Regions from separate parts of the Mesorhizobium sp. WSM4808 genome, predicted to be linked through region 2. Evidence: predicted binding sites of a transcription regulator. Region 2 holds the regulator's gene; the other holds the start of a gene.

Region 1 (11,067 bases), on a different contig from region 2:
CGGCGTGAAATGCGCGACGATCACCCCCGACGAACAGCGCGTCGAGGAGTTCAAGCTGAAGAAGATGTGGAAGTCGCCGAACGGCACCATCCGCAACATCCTCGGCGGCACCATCTTCCGCGAGCCGATCATCATGAAGAACGTGCCGCGCCTGGTGCCCGGCTGGACCAAGCCGATCATCGTCGGCCGCCATGCCTTCGGCGACCAGTACCGCGCCACCGATTTCCGCTTCCCCGGCAAGGGCAAGCTGACCATCAAATTCGTCGGCGAGGACGGCCAGGTGATAGAGCACGATGTGTACGACGCGCCCGGCGCCGGTGTCGCCATGGCCATGTACAATCTCGACGACTCGATCCGCGAGTTCGCCCGCGCCTCGCTGAACTACGGCTTGCTGCGCAACTATCCGGTCTATCTGTCGACCAAGAACACCATCCTCAAGGCCTATGACGGTCGCTTCAAGGACATCTTCCAGGAAGTCTACGAGGCCGAGTTCGAGGCCGAGTTCAAGTCGAAGAAGCTGTGGTATGAGCACCGCCTGATCGACGACATGGTGGCCTCCGCCCTGAAATGGTCGGGCGGCTATGTCTGGGCCTGCAAGAACTATGACGGCGACGTGCAGTCCGACACGGTGGCGCAGGGTTTTGGCTCGCTCGGCCTGATGACCTCGGTGCTGATGACGCCGGACGGCAAGACGGTGGAAGCGGAAGCCGCGCATGGCACCGTCACCCGCCACTACCGCCAGCACCAGAAGGGCGAGGAAACCTCGACCAACTCGATCGCCTCGATCTTCGCCTGGACGCGTGGCCTCGCGCACCGCGCCAAGCTCGACGACAATGCCGACCTGAAGCGTTTTTCCGAAACGCTGGAAAAGGTCTGCATCCAGACGGTCGAGTCAGGCTTCATGACCAAGGACCTGTCGCTCTTGATCGGCCCCGACCAGCCATGGCTGTCGACCACCGGTTTCCTCGACAAGATCGACGAGAACCTGCAGAAGGCGATGGCCTGACAAGTAAGCAAGATGGGCAAGCCCATCGTCTACGGGGCGGAGTACAGCGTCTATGTACGCATCGTCCGCCTCGTGCTCGCGGAAAAAGGCATCGACTACGAGCTTGTGCCGGTCGATGTCTTTGCCGCCGAGGGGATTCCCGCCTGGTATTTCGAGCATCATCCGTTCGGCCGCATCCCGGCCTTCTGTTATGACGGGTTTCGCCTGTTCGAGACCAATGCGATTGCCCGCTATATCGACGAGGCCTTCGACGGACCGGCGCTGCAGCCTGCCGACGCGCGCGGCCGCGCCAGGATGGGCCAGATCATAGGCATGCTCGACGCCTATGGCTATCGCGCGATGGTCTGGGATGTTGCCGTCGAGCGGCTGGAGAAGGCTGAGCCGGATTCGGCGTTGATCGCCGGCGGCCTTGCTCAGGCCGAGACGGTGCTGAAGGTGCTGAGATCGCTGAAGCCACAAGGTCCGTGGCTGCTTGGCGACCAACTGACGCTGGCGGACCTGCACGCCGCGCCGATCATCGCCTATTTCGTCAAGGTCACGCAAGGGCGCGATCTGTTGGCGCGGTTCGCGGATATCCGGGACTGGTATACACGCGTCGCCGATCGTGCGAGCTTTACGCGGACTGAAAAGGTCGCTTAGGCCGAGTGAACTTCCTCAACGCCGGCACCGCCCCTCATTGCCCTGCCGGGCATTTCTCCCCGTAAAACGGGGAGAAAGAGGCTGGCCGCAACGCCGGCGCCTCTTTTTTTGCAAGGCTGGCGATTGGCGAAAGCCGCGACGAAAGCGCCCTTCTCCCCGTTTACGGGGAGAAGGTGGCGGCAGCCAGATGAGGGGCAGCGCTACTTGGGAAGGTAGGGCTCCCCTTGAACTGCCCACTGGCTCACGCCGCTTCGAGTGCCGCCCTCACCGCTGCAATCGCATCATCGGCCTTGGAAGCGTCGGGGCCACCGGCCTGGGCCATGTCGGGCCGCCCGCCGCCGCCCTGCCCGCCCAATGCGGCGGAGGCCACGCGGACAAGGTCGACGGCGCTGAAGCGGCCGACGAGGTCGTCGGTGACGGCCACCACGACGCTTGCCTTGTTGTCTTCGCCAGCGCCGACGAAGACGACGACGCCGGAGCCGAGCGAGCTCTTGCCGGCATCGGCCAGCGGCTTCAAATCCTTCGGCGAGACACCGGAGACCGTCTTGCCGAGGAAGCCGATACCGGCGACCGTCTCATTGGCGGCTGGAGCATCGGCTGACGATCCCCCGCCCAGCGCCAGCTTCTTGCGCGCCTCGGTCAGTTCCTTCTCAAGCTTCTTGCGCTCTTCGAGCAGCGTCTCGACGCGCGCCGGCACATCGGCCGGCGAAATCTTGAGCACGGCCGCCGTCGCCTTCAAACGCCGGTCCTGCTCGTCGAGATGTTTGCGCGCGGCTTCGCCGGTCAGCGCCTCGATGCGGCGCACGCCGGCCGCGACCGCGCTGTCCGACACGACACGCACCAGGCCGATATCGCCGGTCGCCCGGACATGCGTTCCGCCGCAGAGCTCGACCGAATAGGGCCGGTTGGCCTTGGCGCCGTGAACGCCGGTGCCCATCGACACGACGCGCACTTCGTCGCCGTATTTCTCGCCGAACAGCGCCATGGCGCCTTCGGCAATGGCATCGTCGACCGACATCAGGCGCGTGGACACCGGGCCGTTCTGGACGACGATCTCGTTGGCCATGCGCTCGACCTCTTCGAGATCCTCCGGTGAAATGGGCTTGTTGTGCGAGATGTCGAAGCGCAGGCGCTCGGGCGCGACCAGCGAGCCCTTCTGCGCGACATGGCTGCCCAGCACCTCGCGCAGCGCCTCATGGACCAGATGCGTCGCGGAATGGTTGGCGCGCAACCTGGAGCGGCGCGCATGGTCGACTTTGAGCTCGACGGCAACACCGGTCTTGACCGTGCCGCTGGCCACCTCGCCGATGTGGACGAATAGCCCATCGGCCTTCTTCTGCGTGTCGGAAACCTCGATCGAGAAGCCCTCGCCTGAAATAACGCCGGTGTCGCCCATCTGGCCGCCGGACTCGGCATAGAACGGGGTCTGGTTGACGACGATCGCCACCGCGTCACCCTTGCCGGCGCTGTCGACAGCCTTGCCGTCCCGGACAAGCGCCTGGATGATGCCTTCGGCAGCTTCAGTCTCATAGCCGAGGAACTCGGTGGCGCCCGCCTTCTCGCGCACGGAGAACCAGATGGTCTCGGTCGCCGCGTCGCCGGAGCCTGCCCAATGCTTTCGCGCCTCGGCCTTCTGCTGCTCCATCGCATTGGTGAAGCCTGCAAGATCGACCGAGATACTGCGCTGGCGCAGCGCGTCCTGCGTCAGATCAAGTGGGAAGCCGTAAGTGTCGTAGAGCTTGAAGGCCGTTTCGCCGTCCAGCATGTCGCCGGCATGCAGCGTCTCCGTCGCCTCGGAGAGCAGGCCGAGGCCGCGCACCAGCGTCTTTCGAAACCTGGTCTCCTCAAGCTTCAGCGTCTCGGTGATCAACTGTTCGCCGCGCAGCAATTCCGGATAGGCCTGGCCCATTTCGCGCACCAGCGCCGGCACCAGCTTCCACATCAGCGGTTCGTTGGCACCGAGCAACTGCGCATGACGCATGGCGCGGCGCATGATGCGGCGCAGGACATAGCCCCGGCCTTCGTTCGAAGGCAGCACGCCATCGGCGACCAGGAAGGAGGACGAGCGCAGATGATCGGCGATGACCCGGTAGGACGCGACCGTCTCCTTGTCGGGGCCCTGCCCGATCGCGGACGAGGCCGCGTCGATCAGGTGACGGAACAGATCGGTCTCGAAGACGCTTTCCACCCCTTGCAGGATGGATGCCATGCGCTCCAGGCCCATGCCGGTGTCGATCGAGGGGCGCGGCAGGTCGATGCGCTCCTCCTTCGTCACCTGTTCATACTGCATGAACACCAGGTTCCAGAATTCCAGGAAACGGTCGCCATCTTCCTCCGGGCTGCCGGGAGGGCCGCCCCAGATGTGTTCGCCGCGGTCGATGAAGATTTCAGAGCACGGCCCGCACGGTCCGGTGTCGCCCATCGCCCAGAAATTGTCCGAGGTCGCGATGCGAATGATGCGGTCGTCGGAAAAACCGGCGATCTTCTTCCAGAAGCCGGCCGCCTCGTCATCCGTGTGATAGACGGTGACCAGCAGCTTGTCCTTGTTCAGCCCGAACTCCCTGGTGATCAGGTTCCAGGCAAGCTCGATGGCGCGCTCCTTGAAATAGTCGCCGAAGGAGAAATTACCGAGCATCTCGAAGAAGGTCAGATGGCGCGCGGTGTAGCCGACATTGTCGAGATCGTTGTGCTTGCCGCCGGCGCGAACGCTCTTCTGGGCGGTCGCGGCGCGCGAATAGGGCCGCTTCTCCAGACCGGTGAAGACGTTCTTGAACTGCACCATGCCGGCGTTGGTGAACATCAGCGTCGGGTCGTTGCGCGGCACCAGTGGGCTCGACGCGACGATCTCGTGACCCTCCTTCCGGAAGTAGTCGAGAAATGTCGACCGGATTTCGTTCACGCCACTCATGATGCTGCCTTTTTGGAAAAGCCGCCGGCAAACCGGCGGAAATGGGCTCTGCGTTTTAGAAGATTAGGACTTGGCCTTTTAGCCGCCGCGCTTCACCCTGTCCAGCAACACGGAATTGGTCCAATCCACGGCCTTTGCCGGCCGTTCGACCCGGCCTGGTTCCGCCGCCGAAACGCAAAACCGCCGGCACTGGGCCGGCGGTTTCGAAACGCAATAACGCGGAACTCGATTACATAAGCCTGAGATAATAGAACGCGATTATGGCCGAACTCCGGCCGGCATCGCGCACGAAGCTGTTACATCGCGCCGGATTCTTCCTCGAAACCGTCATCATCGCCGCGCTCAGGGCCGCCATTCTCGAGGAATTTCTCGGCGATCAGCCCGGCATTCTGCCTGATCGACAACTCGATCTCGCGTGCCGTGTCGGGATTGTCACGCAGGAACAGCTTGGCATTTTCGCGGCCCTGGCCGAGACGCTGCGAGTTATAGGAAAACCAGGCGCCAGACTTCTCGACAATACCAGCCTTGACCCCGAGATCGACCAGTTCGCCGGTTTTGGAGACGCCCTCACCAAACATGATGTCGAATTCGACCACCTTGAAGGGCGGCGCCAGCTTGTTCTTGACCACCTTGACGCGGGTCTGGTTGCCGACAACCTCGTCGCGGTCCTTGATCGAGCCGATGCGGCGGATGTCGAGGCGCACCGAAGCGTAGAATTTCAGCGCATTGCCGCCGGTGGTGGTTTCAGGCGAGCCGAACATGACGCCGATCTTCATGCGGATCTGGTTGATGAAGATGACCATGGTGTTGGAGCGCGAAATCGACGCGGTCAGCTTGCGCAGCGCCTGGCTCATAAGGCGGGCCTGCAGGCCGGGCAGCGAATCGCCCATCTCACCTTCAATTTCGGCGCGTGGCGTCAGCGCCGCGACCGAATCGACCACCAGCACGTCGATGGCGCCGGAGCGCACCAGCGTGTCGCAGATTTCCAGCGCCTGCTCCCCAGTGTCGGGCTGCGAGATCAGAAGGTTTTCGAGATCGACGCCAAGCTTGCGGGCATAGACCGGGTCAAGCGCGTGCTCGGCATCGACGAAAGCGCAGATGCCGCCCTTCTTCTGGGCTTCGGCAACGGTGTGCAGGGCAAGCGTCGTCTTGCCCGAGCTTTCCGGCCCGTAGATCTCGATGATGCGGCCGCGCGGCAGGCCACCGACGCCAAGCGCGATGTCGAGGCCAAGCGAGCCGGTCGGCACCGTTTCAATCTCGACGACCTGATCGTTGGCGCCGAGCCGCATGATCGAGCCCTTGCCGAAAGCCCGCTCGATCTGCGACAGCGCCGCATCCAGAGCCTTTGATTTGTCCACTGCCTTGTCCTCTACCAGCCGCAAAGAATTCTGAGCCATGATACATCACCCCTTGGTCGTCAATGAAGGCCGGACAATCCGTAATCCCTGCCTATTTGTACCTTTTTTGTTCTCATTTGGCAAGAGGGGTCAAATAACTGAAAAACAAGCAATATCCGGATTTGTTCTTTTTTTGTCCAGGGATTCAATCAGGAATGCACCGCACGTTGGGCCAGACGGCTCGGTTGTTTCGACCTGCCGAATCGCCGCCTCGCATGCGAAGCTCCGTCGCACCTAGCGCTTGTGCGGCTGGAATAACAAAGGTCATATCGCCGGTATGCTGAAATCCGCGAAAATACTGGCCATAGGCGGCGCCCATATCGACCGGCGCGGCCAGGTGTCCGGCGCTTACGTGCCGGCTGCCTCCAATCCCGGCACGATGCGCGAGGATGTCGGCGGCGGCGTCTTCAACGCTTTGCGCAGCGCCGTGCGGCGCGGCGTCTCCGCGTCGCTCATGTCGGTTCGCGGCGGCGATGCCGCTGCCGATACCGTTTCGCGAGCCATCGCCGAGACAGGCATTACCGACCTGTCGGCGGTCTTCCTCGACCGCACGACGCCGAGTTACACGGCGCTGATCGACAGCGAGGGCGAGCTGATCGTCGGCTTCGCCGACATGGCGCTCTATGAGTTGGCCTTTCCCAAACAGATTCGCCGCTCCAGGGTGCGCGAAGCAATCGCGGCCGCCGATGCCGTGTTCTGCGACGCCAACCTGCCGACGGCGGCGCTGGAACGGCTGGTCGCGCTCGCCGCGGGCAAGCCGGTTTTCGCCATTGCCATCTCACCGGCCAAGGCGGTGCGGTTGATACCGGTGCTGAAGGAGCTCTCGCTCGTCTTCATGAACCGGCGCGAGGCCATGGTTCTGGCCGGCGTCGCCGCGAATGCCAGGGAGCGCGAGGTCGTCGACGGGTTGCGATGCAGCGGCCTCGTCAGTGGCGTGGTCACGGCAGGCGAGGCGCCCGTGCTGGGGTTCGATGAAACAGGCGCCTTTTCGATCATGCCGCCCAATCCCCGAAAGGTCGCTGACGTCACCGGGGCCGGTGATGCGCTGGCGGGCGCAACGGTCGCTGCCTTGCTGCGCGGACTGCCGCTACGGTCAGCACTGCGCGAAGGCATTGCCGGGGCGACGCTTGCCATCGAAAGCGCCAACGCCGTTCCGGAGTTCACCGCGGCTGATTTCACTGAAGCGTTGGCTCTTGTGCCGGATGCCAGGGAAGTGGCATGAGACCGGCGAATTCATAGTGCCGCGATGTGCCTTGTGTCCCGACGGACGCGCCGCATTCCGGATTGGAGACCCTGATGACCCCTGAGACCGCCCGCCCCTGCATCGACATCCACGCGCCGGTGGCGCAGGCCCTGGCTGCCGGCCGGCCGGTGGTGGCGCTGGAAAGCACCATCATCACCCATGGCATGCCCTACCCCGACAATGGCGCCATGGCGGCCGATGTCGAAAAGATCATCACCGATGGCGGCGCCGTGCCGGCGACGATCGCCGTGGTTGGCGGCCGCATCAAGATCGGGCTTTCGGACGGCGAGCGCGAATCGCTGGCGATGACGGGCGACGCCATGAAGCTGTCGCGCGCCGATTTCGGTTTTGCCGTGGCGCAAGGGCGCACCGGTGGCACCACGGTCGCCGCCACGATGATCGCGGCGCATATGGTCGGCATAAAAGTGTTCGCCACCGGCGGCATCGGCGGCGTGCACAAGGGCGCCGAAAAGAGTTTTGACATTTCCGCCGATCTCGACGAGTTGGCGCGCACCCCGGTCATTGTCGTCTCGGCCGGCGCCAAGGCCATCCTCGACATCGAAAAGACGCTGGAGGTGCTGGAGACGCGCGGCGTGCCGGTGGTCGGCCTTGGCTGCGAGACGATGCCGGCCTTCTGGTCCAGGCATTCGCCGTTCCGCGCGCCGCTGACCTTGCACGAGCCGGAAGAGATCGCGCATTTCTACCAGACGAGGGCAGCGCTGGGGCTCGCCGGCGGCATGCTGATTGCCAATCCTGTGCCGGAAAACCATGAAATCCCGGCTGAGGAGATGGCGGGCTATATCGAGGCCGCGCAGCAGGCCGCCGAGGCGCTCAACGTGACCGGCAAGGCGGTGACGCCGTTCCTGCTGGGAAAGATTCTCGAACTGACTGGCGGCAGGAGCCTGAAGACGAACATCGCGCTGGTCGAGAATAATGCGCGGCTGGCGGCGAGGATTGCCAAGGCGCTTTAGGGTCACGCAGCGAAGGTCCCCCTCACCCGGATTGCCGAGACCGAATTGCAAAGAGCAATTCGGGGCAATCCGACCTCTCCCCGAGGGGTCCCCGAGGGGGGAGAGGAGTTGGCCAGCGCCGGCGCAAACCTCTTCTCCCCAACGGGGAGAAGGTGGCCGCGAAGCGGCCGGATGAGGGGGCGGCCTCGCGCTGACGGGACAGCTACTTCCCCGCCCGACGCCCCGCCTCATACGCCCGCCGTGCCCAGATCGTCATCTCGTCGGGATCATCGAAAACGCTGTCTGGAACGCTCCAGTAGGGCATAGCGACCAGCTTGCCGTGGCGCGAGCCGGTATAGGTCCATTGCGTGCAGGCGGCGGCCTCGAACTCGGGCACGCTTTGCTCGTCGGCCTTCAACAGCAATTCGCCACGCAGCACGATGGCGACGATGACACCGTCGAAATAGATGCCCTTGCCGCCGAACAGTTTTCGGATGCTGACAGGGCCGAGGCCCTCGAACAGTTCGGCGATGCGTTCATTGTCCATGCCGCGATCATGTCACCGGCGTTTGGCCTTGTCATCGCCGCAACCAAAATCATGCTGACAGGTTGTGTGAGGTCGATCGGAGTTTCCCGCTATGCCCGTTCTGCTCAAAGGCTCCTGCCGCTGCAATGCCGTCCGTTTCGAGGTGGAGAGCCACACGCCGGCGCCATTCATGCTGTGCTACTGCTCGATCTGCCGCAAGCAGCAGGGCGGCGGGGGGTTTGCCATCAATCTCGGCGCCGACAACGAGACGCTGAACATAAGGGGTAAAAGGAGGCTCGGCGTTTACCGCGCCAGCATTGAGGACGATGAGCATCCGCATTGCGAAATCTCAACCGGCGAGCGCAATTTCTGCAAGAAATGCGGCTCAGCCCTTTGGCTCTACGACCCGACATGGCCGGAGCTGGTGCATCCCTTCGCCTCGGCGATCGACAGCGATTTACCCATTCCGCCAAGCAAGGTGCACCTCATGCTGAAATACAAGGCGAACTGGGTGGAGCCGGTGGTTGGCAAGCATGACAAGGTCTTCGACATCTATCCCGAGGAATCGATCGCCGACTGGCACAAGCGGACGGGCATGTGGGTGGAGTGAATTTCTTCGCGCCGTTTACGGGGAGGTGAGGAGTGATCCGCGCAGCGGACGAAAAGCCAATTGCTTGGCCTTCGAACGACGAACGCCGGCAGATGAGGAGCGGCGCTAACTTTGGAGAGGCCGGCGCTGCCTATCATCCGTCACTTCGTGACACCTTCTCCCCGTAAACGGGGCGAAGGAAAAACTCAGGAAGCGCGTGCCTCTGCCAGCGCCTTCAGGTCGGCCGGCTTCAGTTCGACGGATTCGCCGCAGCCGCAGGCCGAACTCTGGTTCGGATTGTGGAATGTGAAGCCGGTGCGCAGCGTCGTCTGCTCGAAATCCATCTCGGTGCCGAACAGGAAAAGTGCTGCTTCCGGTGCGACATAGACATGCGCGCCGTCGCGCTCGATATGGTCGTCCTTGGTGTTGGGCTCGGTCACCAGATCGACCGTATATTCCATGCCGGCGCAGCCGCCCTTCTTGATGCCGAGGCGGATGCCGTGCGCATTCTCACGGGTGGCGACAATCTCGCGCACCCGGTCGGCGGCCTTTTCGGTCATGGTGATGACGGCGAAGCGTCCCATTCTTTTTCCTTCCATTCCATGCAGGTTCAAGGCCTGCCGAATGATTCCTCACCTAAAATGGTGAAGTTTTATCCCTGGCGCAAGTATGCCAGGCTCGACGCTAGTACCAACCCACCGCCACCTGCGCCTCTTCCGACATGCGGTCGGCCGACCACGGCGGGTCGAAGGTCATGTTGACCTCGACGCCGGACACGCCTTCGACGGCGCCGACGGCATTTTCGACCCAGCCGGGCATTTCGCCGGCGACAGGGCAGCCCGGAGCGGTCAGCGTCATGTCGATCTTGACCGAGCGATTGTCCTCGATGTCGATCTTGTAGATCAGGCCGAGCTCGTAGATATCGGCCGGGATTTCCGGATCGTAGACCGTCTTCAGCGCCGAGACGATGTCGTCGGTCAGCCGCGCCAGCTCGTCGGCGGGGATGGCCGATCCCGAAACCAGCGCATTGGGCGCGGTTTCCGGAGTGGTCTCGGCAGCGATGCTTGCATCATCCATGGTCGTCACCCAAAAAACTCGTCATCCGAAGAATTTGCGCGCTTTTTCAAGCGCCTCGGCCAAAGCGTCGACTTCGGCCCTGGTATTATACATGCCGAACGATGCCCTGCATGTGGAGGTTACGCCGAACCGTTTCAACAGCGGCTGGGCGCAATGGGTGCCGGCGCGGACAGCAACGCCCTGCCTGTCTATCACCATCGACACGTCATGCGCATGAATGCCTTGCAGTTCGAACGAGATGATGGCGCCCTTGCCGGGCGCATCACCGAAGATGCGCAGCGAATTGATGGAGCGCAGCCGCTCATGCGCGTAGTTCTTGAGGTCTTCCTCATGGGCGGCAATGCGCTCGCGGCCGATCGTTTCCATATAGTCGAGCGCGGCACCCAGCCCGATCGCCTGGACGATCGGCGGCGTGCCGGCCTCGAAGCGGTGCGGCGGCTCGTTGTAGGTGACGATGTCTTCCGTCACCTCCTCGATCATCTCGCCGCCGCCCATGAAGGGCCGCATGCCAGCGAGAATGTCCTTCTTGCCGTAGAGCACGCCGATGCCCGACGGGCCATAAACCTTGTGCCCGGTGAAGACGAAAAAGTCGCAGTCGAGATCCTGCACATCGATCGGCATGTGGACAGCGCTCTGGCTGCCGTCGACCAGCACGGGAATTCCACGCGAATGCGCGATGCGCACGATCTCCTTGATCGGCGTCACAGTGCCAAGCGCGTTCGACATGTGGGT
Region 2 (11,067 bases):
CGCTTCCGGCTGCGCACGGAGAAAATCGATTGAGCGAGCCATACGATCCGGCGTCCGAAGGCGCCCAGATGTCGTTCAAGGAGCGCATGTCCTACAGCGACTACCTGCACCTGGAGAAAGTGCTGGAGGCCCAAACGCCGCTGTCATCGGCGCATGACGAGATGCTGTTCATCATCCAGCATCAGACCTCCGAACTCTGGATGAAGCTCGCTCTGCACGAGATCGGCGCCGCGATCCGTTCCATCCGCGCCGACCGGCTCGAGCCGAGCTTCAAGATGCTGTCGCGCGTTGCGCGGATCTTCGAGCAGCTGAACAATGCCTGGGATGTGCTGCGGACGATGACGCCGAGCGAATACACCGAGTTCCGCGACGCGCTCGGCCAGTCCTCGGGTTTCCAGTCCTGGCAGTATCGCGCCATCGAGTTCATGGCCGGCAACCGCAACCTGGCCATGCTCGGGCCGCACAAGCACCGGCCCGACCTGAGCGGAAAGCTGGAAGCGATCCTGACCGAACCATCGCTCTACGACGAAGCGCTGCTGCTGCTTGCGCGCAACGGATTCGACATCGGTGCCGATGCCAAGCGCACGGGCTGGCGTGAGACGCGAACCGAGAATGAAGAGGTGCTGGTCGCCTGGCAAACCATTTACCGCGATCCGCAGCGCTACTGGATGTTCTACGAACTGGCAGAGAAGCTGGTCGACTTCGAGGATTATTTCCGCCGCTGGCGCTTCAACCACGTCACCACGGTTGAGCGCATCATCGGTCTGAAACGCGGCACCGGCGGCACGTCGGGTGCTTCGTATCTGAAGAAGATGCTCGAGGTGGTGCTGTTCCCGGAACTGTGGACGGTCCGCACCCGGCTCTGACATCGTCGAAATGAAAACAGCGACGCGCGGCGGCGGAACACCCTTCGCGAACAACCGGGGACTGACTGACCATGAGTGGATTTCCTGATCTCGCCGCAGTCGAAGCGATGGATGCCACAGATCCGCTGCGGGCCATGCGCGACCGTTTCATTCTGCCGGAGGGGGTGATCTATCTCGACGGCAATTCACTGGGGGCAGCGTCTCATGCCGTTTTCGGCGAGCTGCAGCAGGCGGCAACCCAGGAATGGGCCCAGGACCTCATCCGAGCCTGGAATACGGCCGGATGGTTCGAGATGCCGATCGAACTCGGCGATCAACTCGGACGCCTGATTGGAGCCGCGGCCGGCCAGACCGTCGTCTGCGACACGACGTCGACCAACATCTACAAGGTGCTGCATGCGGCGCTGGAGATGCGGCCGGGCCGGTCGGTCATCGTCGCCGAGGGTGACAGTTTCCCCACCGACCTGTACATCGCCGAAGGGGTGGCCTCGACACGGGACGGCGTCCTGCTGCGCCTCGCGGGCGTCGACGCGCCCACCATCGAAGAGCTGATCGACGAAAACGTCGCGGTGGTGCTGGTCAACCACGTCAACTACAAATCGGGTGAACTGCGCGACATGGCGGCGCTGACGCGCAAGGCTCATGCGGCCGGAGCGCTGATCGTCTGGGATCTATGCCACACCGCCGGCGCCCTGCCCGTCGAGCTCGATCAGGCAAATGCCGATTTCGCCATCGGCTGCACTTACAAGTACCTCAACGGCGGTCCGGGCGCACCGGCCTTCATCTATGCCGCGCAGCGCCATCACGGCGATATCAGCCAGCCGCTCAGCGGCTGGTGGGGCCATGCGCGGCCCTTTGCCTTCGAACGGGGGTATGTTGCCGGCACCGGTATCCGCCGCTTTCTGTGCGGCACCCAGCCGGTCCTGTCGATGCGGGCGCTCAAAGGCGCGCTTGTCATCTGGAACGACGTCGACATGGCGGCATTGCGAAAAAAGAGCGTCGCGCTGACGGAACTGTTCATCCAGCTCGTCGAAGCAAAGTGCGGCGCCTATGGCCTCACGCTGGAGACCACCCGCGACGCGACCAGGCGCGGCAGCCAGGTGTCGTTCCTTCACGATCACGGCTATCAAATCATGCGGGCGCTGATCGAGCGCGGCGTCATCGGTGATTTTCGCGCGCCATCGACCATCCGTTTCGGCTTCACGCCGCTCTATGTCGGCTACAAGGATGTGTGGCTGGCGGTTGAGGTGCTGGAGGATATTCTGCGCACGGGCGCATGGAAGGACCAGCGTTTCGCCGTCAAGGAAGCCGTTACCTGACGCAACGATCTCCGCGATTTGCCGTCGCCGCCCTCACTGCCCGGCGGATGACGGAGGGCTGAATTCCAGCCACAAATGCCAACAGACGTTGGCGTTTTGGCTCCGTTTCGTTCACGGCAAACGAACGTCCGAAGATTGATAGCGTCCCTTGTGGAGGTCGATCGGCAGATGATGCCAAGCCTTGGGTCGAGGATGAGCCACAGGGTCATTAACCATAATGATTTCAATGTGAGCAGGCGCATTGCCGTGGTTGGCGCCTGTCGATCGCGACCCGCTGGCAAGCCCAAATAATTTCAGCAGCCTTAACAAATTCATTAAACTTTAAACGGTTGCAGAACACAACTGGAACAGATAGTGTTTGTTCTGGGTTTGTTTTTCGATTCTGGTTTCAGGTAATCTGGGGGCCGCCATGCTGACACGCAAGCAACATGAACTGCTGATGTTCATCCATGAACGCCTGAAGGAGAGCGGCATTCCGCCATCCTTCGACGAGATGAAGGAGGCGCTCGACCTTGCCTCCAAATCCGGGATTCATCGGCTGATCACCGCACTTGAGGAGCGCGGCTTTATTCGCCGGTTGCCCAACCGGGCACGCGCGCTGGAAGTGCTGCGATTGCCGGACTCGATCGCGCCCGGCCTCAACGCGGCAAAGAAGTTTTCGCCAAGCGTCATCCAGGGCAGTCTCGGTCAGGGTGGTGCCCTTGGCCGGCAGATCAAGCCGGCGCCTTCGCGGATGCCCTCGCCCGGCAATGATGACGATGCGGTCTCCGCCGTGTCGATCCCGGTCATGGGCCGTATCGCCGCCGGTGTGCCGATCGATGCCATCCAGCATCAGACGCATTCGATCTCGGTGCCGCCGGACATGATCATGGGCGGTGCCCACTATGCGCTGGAGGTCAAGGGCGACTCGATGATCGAGGCCGGTATCTTCGACGGCGACACCGTCATCATCCGCAATGCCGACACGGCGAACCCCGGCGAGATCATCGTGGCGCTGGTCGATGAAGAGGAAGCGACGCTGAAGCGGTTCCGCCGCAAGGGCGCTTCGATTGCTCTCGAAGCCGCCAATCCAGCCTATGAAACCCGTATTTTCGGGCCGGACAGGGTCAAGGTGCAAGGCAAGCTCGTTGGCCTGATCCGCCGCTACTGAGGCGGCTGCGTTTCAGCCACTGGCTTCTCGGGTCTCTTGAAGGGTGGCAGCCCCCTCGCCTCGCGCGAGAATTTGCGTTGCGCATGCCAGGGCCGGTATGGGCTGTCCACGGCGAAGCTGATCGTCGCCGGCGTGGTCGCCGATTGGCGATCGAAGAAGATCGCGGCACTGCCTTTGCGAGCCAGTTGCCGCTTGGTGATGACGAGAACCAGCGGGTTGTGACAGGCGTCATACGCGGTGGCGTCATTGATGACGATCAGCTCGGCGAAACCGCAGGCTTTCCAGGTGTCCTTGCGGTCCTCGACATAGGCAATGATCGCACCGGACGTGTGCCTGGCCACGCAGACGCCTGAGGTGCAATAGAACGGCGATCCCGGCGGTAGCTCAACGGCATCCGCGACGTCGAATTGCCCGTCGCCCTTGTCGAACACCTCCGGCACGACGATGGTTTCGGATATTAGTGCGCGTTTCCAGTTGTCGACGGTGAATTCGTTCGGCCGAGCGCGGCTGACGGCGAGTTCGCCACCGCCGATCGGCAAGGCAACCAGTCGGGCGTCCTCCGAGATCAGCACATCCGGCGTGCGCGTATCCGAGACGGTCAGCAAGCCTGCCAGCGCGAATGGCAGAGCAGCGAGCCGCAGCCAAGTTGTCGCCATTGTCGCGATGACTAGGGCAATTGTCACCAGCAGGACAGATTGCTGCGAAATCAGCCCAACCGCATCGACAGGCGAACGTTCGGAGATCCAACCCGATATGGCGATCATCACCGTCAGACCCTTGCCCATCAGGTAGAGGGCCGGCCAATCCAATCCGAAAGGCATCAGCAGCGCGCTTGCGACAGCCAGGAACATGACGACGGTGACGATCGGCATAACCGCCAGATTGGCGAACAGGCTGAGCGGCGACACACGCTGAAAATGCCAGATGGCAAACAGCGTCGTGGCGCTGCCGGCGATGATGGAGGTCATGGCAAGGCCGGTTGCCGCGAGCACGAACTTTCGCGTCAGGAAACCGGGCATGGATCGCTTTGGGGGCGGCGGTCTTGCTTTTCCCGCGCGGTGAACGGCCCAGCCGGCATAGGCGCCGACCAGAGCCGCGGTCGCGGCGAACGACATCTGAAAACTCGGGCCGACCACCTCATGCGGCGACACCACGATGACGGCGATCGCCGAGATCGCCAGATTGCGCATGGTGAGTGCTGCTCGATCGAACAGCACGGCAATCAGCATCACCGCCAGCATGATGAAGCTGCGCTCGGCGGCAACGACGACTCCAGAGATGATGAGATAGGCCGCGATCGAGAACAGTGCGGCGACGGCGGCATACTTCTTGACCGGGCGACGCGCGGAAAAGTCGGGAAACAACGCGAAGGCGCCGCGCAGCAAGCCCATGATGGTGCCTGCGACCAGCGCCATGTGCAGTCCCGAAATCGAGATGATGTGGTAGATGCCGGTACGTCGCATCGCCTCATTGATGTCATCGGGAATGCCGGCGCGCACGCCGACGATCAGCGCCGCGGCGATCTCGCCTTCGGCGCCGCCGACGCTCGCCCTGATATGGTCGGCGATGGCCTCGCGGGCATTTTCCACGCTAGAGGAAATTCGGGCCGGCAGCGACATGTCGCCACCATCGCTGACGACAAGCTTGGGGTTGCCGAGAAAGAACCCGCTGCCGCCGATGCCGGCAAAATAGCTGTCGAAGGAGAAATCATAGCTGTCCGGCCGCACCGGCCCGGTCGGCGGCAAAAGCTTGGCATATCCAGTGATGAGGGAGCCTGCGGTCACGTCAGCCGGGATCTTGCGTGCCGAAAGCCGCACCCGTTCCGGCGCATAGCGCAGTTTCGGTCTTGCGGTCGATGTCACGTCGATGGTCAGCCGGATACGGCCAGTTTCCATCCGGTCGAGCGAGACGACGCGGCCGGTTACCTGCGTCGAGATTTCCGAGCCCAACATTTGTGTGCCCGCACGCCACGTCTCGACCTTGGCAGCAAGCAGTCCTAGGGCGCACAAAAGCGCCGCCATGAAACACAGATGGGTCTTTGGCCATGAGCGCGAGACCAGCGCACAGATCCCCGTCAAGATGACAACCGCGACAGGTCTCGCAAAGTCGGGTTCAGCCGTCAGCGAAAAATAGCCGATCGCTCCGATCGCCAGGCAGACCGGCACCAGCAGGAAGGCCACGCCCCGGTCGAGTTCCAGGCTCGCCGCCGTGTTCACGCTGTGGCGCAGGCGAGGCAGTGATGTCAGGCTGATTTGCCGGCGCACGCGAACGATCCTGCCGGTTTCGGCAACAGGAACAGAGGCGGCGACATCCGCTTGCAAGGGCGCCTTGCCGGGATCCGGCACAAGGGGCGATGGCGGCGGTAATGGGGCTGGCCGAGGCGCAAACAGGGACCGTTCGCTGACGCCGATGGCAGCGTCCTCGCCCTGATCCGAGCCCCAGCCTCGTCCAGCCATCGGGTCTGCCCCTTGCGCCCTCGACACCCTATGCTACATGAACGCCGGGCGCGCGAAAGCCCGCGCAACCGCACCCCGCTTCAGATGGTTTCCGAGAGTTCCATGTCCGACAAGGTCGTCACCCGTTTTGCCCCTTCGCCCACCGGCTATCTGCACATAGGCGGCGCGCGCACGGCGCTGTTCAACTGGCTGTATGCGAAGCACACTGGCGGCACGATGCTGCTGCGCATCGAGGACACCGACCGCGAACGCTCCAATGAAGCCGCGACGGCTGCCATCCTCGACGGGCTTTCCTGGCTTGGCCTGAGCTGGGACGGCGAGCCGGTGTCGCAGTTCGAGCGTGCGCCGCGCCACCGCGAGGTGGCTGAGGAGCTCGTGCGCAAGGGCAAGGCGTATTATTGCTATGCCACGCCGGCCGAACTGGAGGCCATGCGCGAGGCTGCCAGAGCCAAGGGGCTGCCGCCCCGCTATGACGGCCGCTGGCGCGACCGCGACCCCTCTGAGGCGCCCGCAGGCGTCAAGGGCGCCATTCGTATCAAGGCGCCGACCGAAGGCGAGACCATCGTCCATGACCGTGTCCAGGGCGAGGTGCGCTTTCCCAACAAGGATCTCGATGACTTCATCATCCTGCGTTCTGACGGCAATCCCACTTACATGCATGCCGTCGTCGTCGATGATCATGATATGGGAGTCACCCATATCATTCGCGGCGACGATCATCTGACCAACGCCGCTCGCCAGACCGTGATCTACAACGCCATGGGCTGGAACGTGCCGTCCATGTCGCATATCCCGCTGATCCACGGCGCCGATGGCGCCAAGCTGTCGAAGCGGCACGGCGCGCTTGGCGTCGAGGCCTATCGCGCCATGGGCTACCTGCCGGAGGCGCTGCTCAACTACCTGGCGCGCCTCGGCTGGAGCCATGGCGACGACGAGATCATGTCGATCAAGGACATGATTTCCTGGTTCGATATCGGCGATGTCAACAAGGGTGCGGCGCGCTTCGACTTCGCCAAGCTGGAGGCGATCAACGGCGCGCATATGCGCCGCATGAGCGATGCCGAACTGTTCGACATCTTCATCGCTACCCTGCCCTATCTCGAAGGCGGCCCGGCGATCGCCGCGCGCCTGAACGACAGCACCAAGGCGCAGTTGCTGGCAGCGCTTCCGGGCCTGAAGGAGCGCGCCAAGACGCTGGTCGAGCTCGTCGATGGCGCGGCCTTCCTGTTCGCCACGCGCCCCCTGCCGATCGACGACAAGGCGGCCCTTCTGCTTACCGACGATGCCCGCAAGATCCTGCGCAGTGCTCACGAAGCTTTGAACGGGCTTGCGAGTGACTGGACAGCCGCCTCGGCGGAGGCGGCGATACGCGAGGTGGCAGCGGCCGGCAGTCACAAGCTCGGCGCGGTGGCCCAGCCTTTGCGCGCTGCGTTGACCGGCAAAAGCACCTCGCCGGGCGTGTTCGATGTGCTCGCCGTGCTCGGCCGCGAGGAAAGCCTGGCGCGCATCTCAGATCAAATCGATTAGGAGCAAACTGGCCCAAGAAGATTGGCATTGAAAGGCGGGTTTCGCAGTGCAACATTAGGCCTTGGCCCAATCTGGCACGCACCTCCTGAAATGCGGTGGCGAATACGCGCATTGCGGTGATTTTCGACGTGTCGCTCTGCAGAATTTTGCCTTTGCCGGCATGAGGAAACAAGAAGGAGTTTGCAATGACCGAAGCTGCGAAAAAAATGGATTTGGGCGGCAAGACCCAGGAGGCCACGGCAACGCTTGCATTCGCCGGCAAGACCCATGAATTCAAGGTGCGAAGTGGTTCGGTCGGGCCTGATGTCATCGACATCGCCTCGCTCTACTCAACCACCGGCGCCTTCACTTACGATCCCGGCTTCACCTCGACGGCAAGCTGCGAGTCCGAAATCACCTTCATCGACGGCGACGCCGGCATCCTGCTGCACCGCGGCTATCCGATCGACCAGTTGGCCGAACATGGCGACTTCCTCGAAGTCTGCTATCTCCTGCTTTACGGCGAACTGCCGACCAAGGCGCAGAAGGACGACTTCGACTATCGCGTGACGCGCCACACCATGGTGCATGAGCAGATGTCGCGCTTTTTCACCGGCTTCCGCCGCGACGCGCACCCGATGGCGGTGATGTGCGGCGTGGTCGGCGCGCTGTCGGCCTTCTACCACGACTCCACCGACATCTCCGACCCCTACCAGCGCATGGTTGCCTCCATGCGGCTGATCGCCAAGATGCCAACGATCGCGGCGATGGCCTACAAATACCACATCGGCCAGCCGTTCATTTACCCGAAGAACGAACTGAACTTCGCCGCCAACTTCCTGCACATGTGCTTTGCCGTGCCGTGCGAGGAATACAAGATCAACCCGGTGCTGGCGCGCGCCATGGAGCGCATCTTCATCCTGCACGCCGACCACGAGCAGAACGCCTCGACCTCGACCGTGCGTCTCGCCGGCTCGTCGGGCGCCAATCCGTTTGCGTGCATCGCCGCCGGCATCGCCTGCCTGTGGGGGCCTGCGCATGGCGGCGCCAATGAAGCGGCGCTCAACATGCTTGGTGAGATCGGCCATGTCGATCACATCCCCGAATTCATCGCCCGCGCCAAGGACAAGAACGATCCGTTCCGGCTGATGGGCTTCGGCCACCGCGTCTACAAGAACTACGATCCGCGCGCCAAGATCATGCAGAAGACGGCGCATGAGGTTCTGGGCGAGCTCGGCATCAAGGACGATCCGCTGCTCGACATCGCCATGGAACTGGAAAAGATCGCGCTGACCGATCCCTATTTCATCGAGAAGAAGCTCTACCCGAATGTCGACTTCTATTCCGGCATCACGCTGAAGGCGCTGGGCTTCCCCACCACCATGTTCACCGTGCTGTTCGCGGTCGCCCGCACCGTCGGCTGGATCGCGCAGTGGAAAGAGATGATCGAGGATCCGCGCCAGAAGATCGGCCGCCCTCGTCAGCTCTATACCGGCGCACCCGAGCGTGACTACGTGCCGATCGCCAAGCGGTGAATTGGGAGTAGGGATCGGGCAGTAGGCAGTAGGCAGTAGGCAGTAGGCACGGTCAACTTCCCTACTCCCTACTGACTATTCCCTCTCTTGACATACCGCATCACCACCTGCGCGGCGATCTCGCCGGACGGTCTATCCGTCGCCATGCGCCGCGTGATCTCTGCAAATCCATTCTTCTGCCAGGCGCGCATGCCGCTGTCGGCGAACAGGGCTTCCAATTGCCGGGCCAGATTGTTCGGCTTGATGTAGCCGTCGTAGAATTCCGGAATAAGCGCTCGATCCGATATCAGATTGGGCAGCAGCGCCGACCAGACGGAAACGAGGTACGGCGCCAAGACCCGCGCGACCGGGTCGAGCCTGTAGCAGGAAATCATCGGCACGCCGGCCAGCGCCAGTTCCAGCGATACCGTCCCGGACGCGATCAGCGCCGCATCGGCTTTGCCGAAAGCCTGCCATTTGCGCTGGGAATCGACGATGATCTCAGGCTTTTCATCCCAGCGGTTGACCGAGGATTTGACGAGCTCGGCGACATGCGGAACGGTCGGCAGCAGCAGCCGCAGGCGGTGGCCACGCGCACGCAGAATCGACACCGTCTCGCCGAACGGCTCGAGCAGCCGCCGTACCTCGCCACGCCGCGAACCGGGCAGGACGAGCAGGGTCTTGACGCGATCAGGAGAAAGGTCGCGCGGTAGTTCCTGCGCCTTGGCTGCGGCCAGCAAACCCGCATCGTGGGTCAGGCGATGCCCAACATAGGTGCCCGGTGGCCCGCCGAGCCGCTCGAGCTCCTTGACCTCGAAAGGCAGGATGCAGAGGATGTGGTCGACATAGGGCTTCATCGCCACCGCCCTGCCCGGCCGCCACGCCCACACGCTCGGGCAGACATAGTGGATGATCGGAATCGACGGGTTGGCCGCACGCACCTTTTTGGCGACGCGCAACGAAAAGTCCGGACTGTCGATGGTGACCATGCAGTCCGGCTTTTCGTCGGCAACGGTCTTGGCCAGTTGGCTGATCCGCCGCATCAGGCGCGGCAGGTCGCGCAGAACGGCGCTGAACCCCATGAGGGCGATCTCGCCGGCATCGAATGGCGAGACCAGTCCCAGCGCCTGCAAATGACGGCCGCCGAGGCCGACGAGTTGCACCTCGCGCCCCACAGCCTGGCTGAGCGAGCGCACTATGTCGGCACCGAGCAGGTCGCCGGACTCCTCTCCGGCAACGATTGCGATCTTCAATGCCCTGTCAGCCATTGCGCGGCTCCGTGGCGGCACGCAGGCCAAGGACGAACAGGCCGAGTGCATTGGCGCGCGCGATGGTTTCAGGACCTTCGAGGATCAGCGAGCGTCCCGCCTCGACGGCAATGCCGGCGAGTCCGGCCGCGTGCGCTGCCTCGATCGTCTGCGGACCGATGGATGGAAGATCGGCGCGCAGTTCCTGACCGGGCTTGGCGCACTTGACGAGGACGCCGCGGGTCTTGCCCGCAATACGGCCGTGGCCGCGCAGCAGCTTCGCACGATCAAGCAGGCCGGCTGTTCCTTCGATGCCTTCCAGCGCGATTGCCCGGCCGCCAACCGCGATCGCCGCCTGGCCGACATCCAGCGCCCCGATGGCCTTTGCTGCCGCAAGGCCTGCCTCAATATCGCGCCAGTCCAATTTTCGCGGTTCGGCCTTGGTCAGCACGCCTTCGGCGGCGACAAGATTCGGCACTACTTCGTGGGCGCCAACGACCTTTACTCCGCGCGCTTCGAGGCCTCGTGCCAAGACCTTCAGAAGACCATCGTCGCCACGCGCGAGCGCCATGACGACCAAAGGAATCACCGCGAGCAGGCTGAGACTGGGGCGCAGCGCAAGCAATCGCGGCCGGCGCTTGATCTCGCCTGCAAGCACCAGATGGGTGATCCGGTGCCGCCGCAGCAAAGGGACGAGCGAGCCTATACCTTCCAGAGCGAGGCTTTCGTGATCGTATCGGGAGAGTTCCGCGATGCGGTCCACCTCGCCTTCCATCAGGATGACGAAGGGCGGATAACCTTGTTCAGCCGAACCGGCCGCGACTTCGACCGGCAGACTGCCGCCGCCGGCAATGATGCCGACCCTGGAGCCCGGCGGAAGATCAAGACGCGCAGCCGCTGTCTCAGTCTTCGTCATCGACATCGTCGCCATCGCCGCCCTTGAGCGACGGCACAGCATAGTGCCGCTTGCCGCGACTGGTGATGAAATCGATGATCTTCATGGCGGTCG

What was found. The regulator LexA, encoded in region 2, represses DNA repair genes until DNA is damaged. The targets are predictions, from matches to a motif close to TGTTCNNNNTGTGTTCNG.
Region 1: the regulator LexA is predicted to act here: its motif matches at 6,008-6,025, upstream of recA (recombinase RecA).

The regions. Positions count from the first base shown of each region.
Region 1 is NZ_JBVVQX010000013.1:29,872-40,938, reverse strand. It holds gene AC0L2U_RS22565 (NADP-dependent isocitrate dehydrogenase) at 1-1,006, shown strand, start outside; gene AC0L2U_RS22560 (glutathione S-transferase family protein) at 1,019-1,645, shown strand; gene alaS (alanine--tRNA ligase) at 1,887-4,553, opposite strand; gene recA (recombinase RecA) at 4,850-5,950, opposite strand; gene AC0L2U_RS22545 (carbohydrate kinase family protein) at 6,228-7,172, shown strand; gene AC0L2U_RS22540 (pseudouridine-5'-phosphate glycosidase) at 7,247-8,164, shown strand; gene AC0L2U_RS22535 (TfoX/Sxy family protein) at 8,367-8,690, opposite strand; gene AC0L2U_RS22530 (GFA family protein) at 8,782-9,279, shown strand; gene sufA (Fe-S cluster assembly scaffold SufA) at 9,465-9,842, opposite strand; gene AC0L2U_RS22520 (SUF system Fe-S cluster assembly protein) at 9,943-10,335, opposite strand; gene AC0L2U_RS22515 (cysteine desulfurase) at 10,357-11,067, opposite strand, start outside.
Region 2 is NZ_JBVVQX010000009.1:87,392-98,458, reverse strand. It holds gene AC0L2U_RS17845 (AMP-binding protein) at 1-33, shown strand, start outside; gene kynA (tryptophan 2,3-dioxygenase) at 30-866, shown strand; gene kynU (kynureninase) at 938-2,185, shown strand; gene lexA (transcriptional repressor LexA) at 2,595-3,335, shown strand; gene AC0L2U_RS17825 (ComEC/Rec2 family competence protein) at 3,329-5,791, opposite strand; gene gltX (glutamate--tRNA ligase) at 5,894-7,318, shown strand; gene gltA (citrate synthase) at 7,504-8,832, shown strand; gene lpxB (lipid-A-disaccharide synthase) at 8,901-10,079, opposite strand; gene AC0L2U_RS17805 (LpxI family protein) at 10,072-10,989, opposite strand; gene lpxA (acyl-ACP--UDP-N-acetylglucosamine O-acyltransferase) at 10,961-11,067, opposite strand, start outside.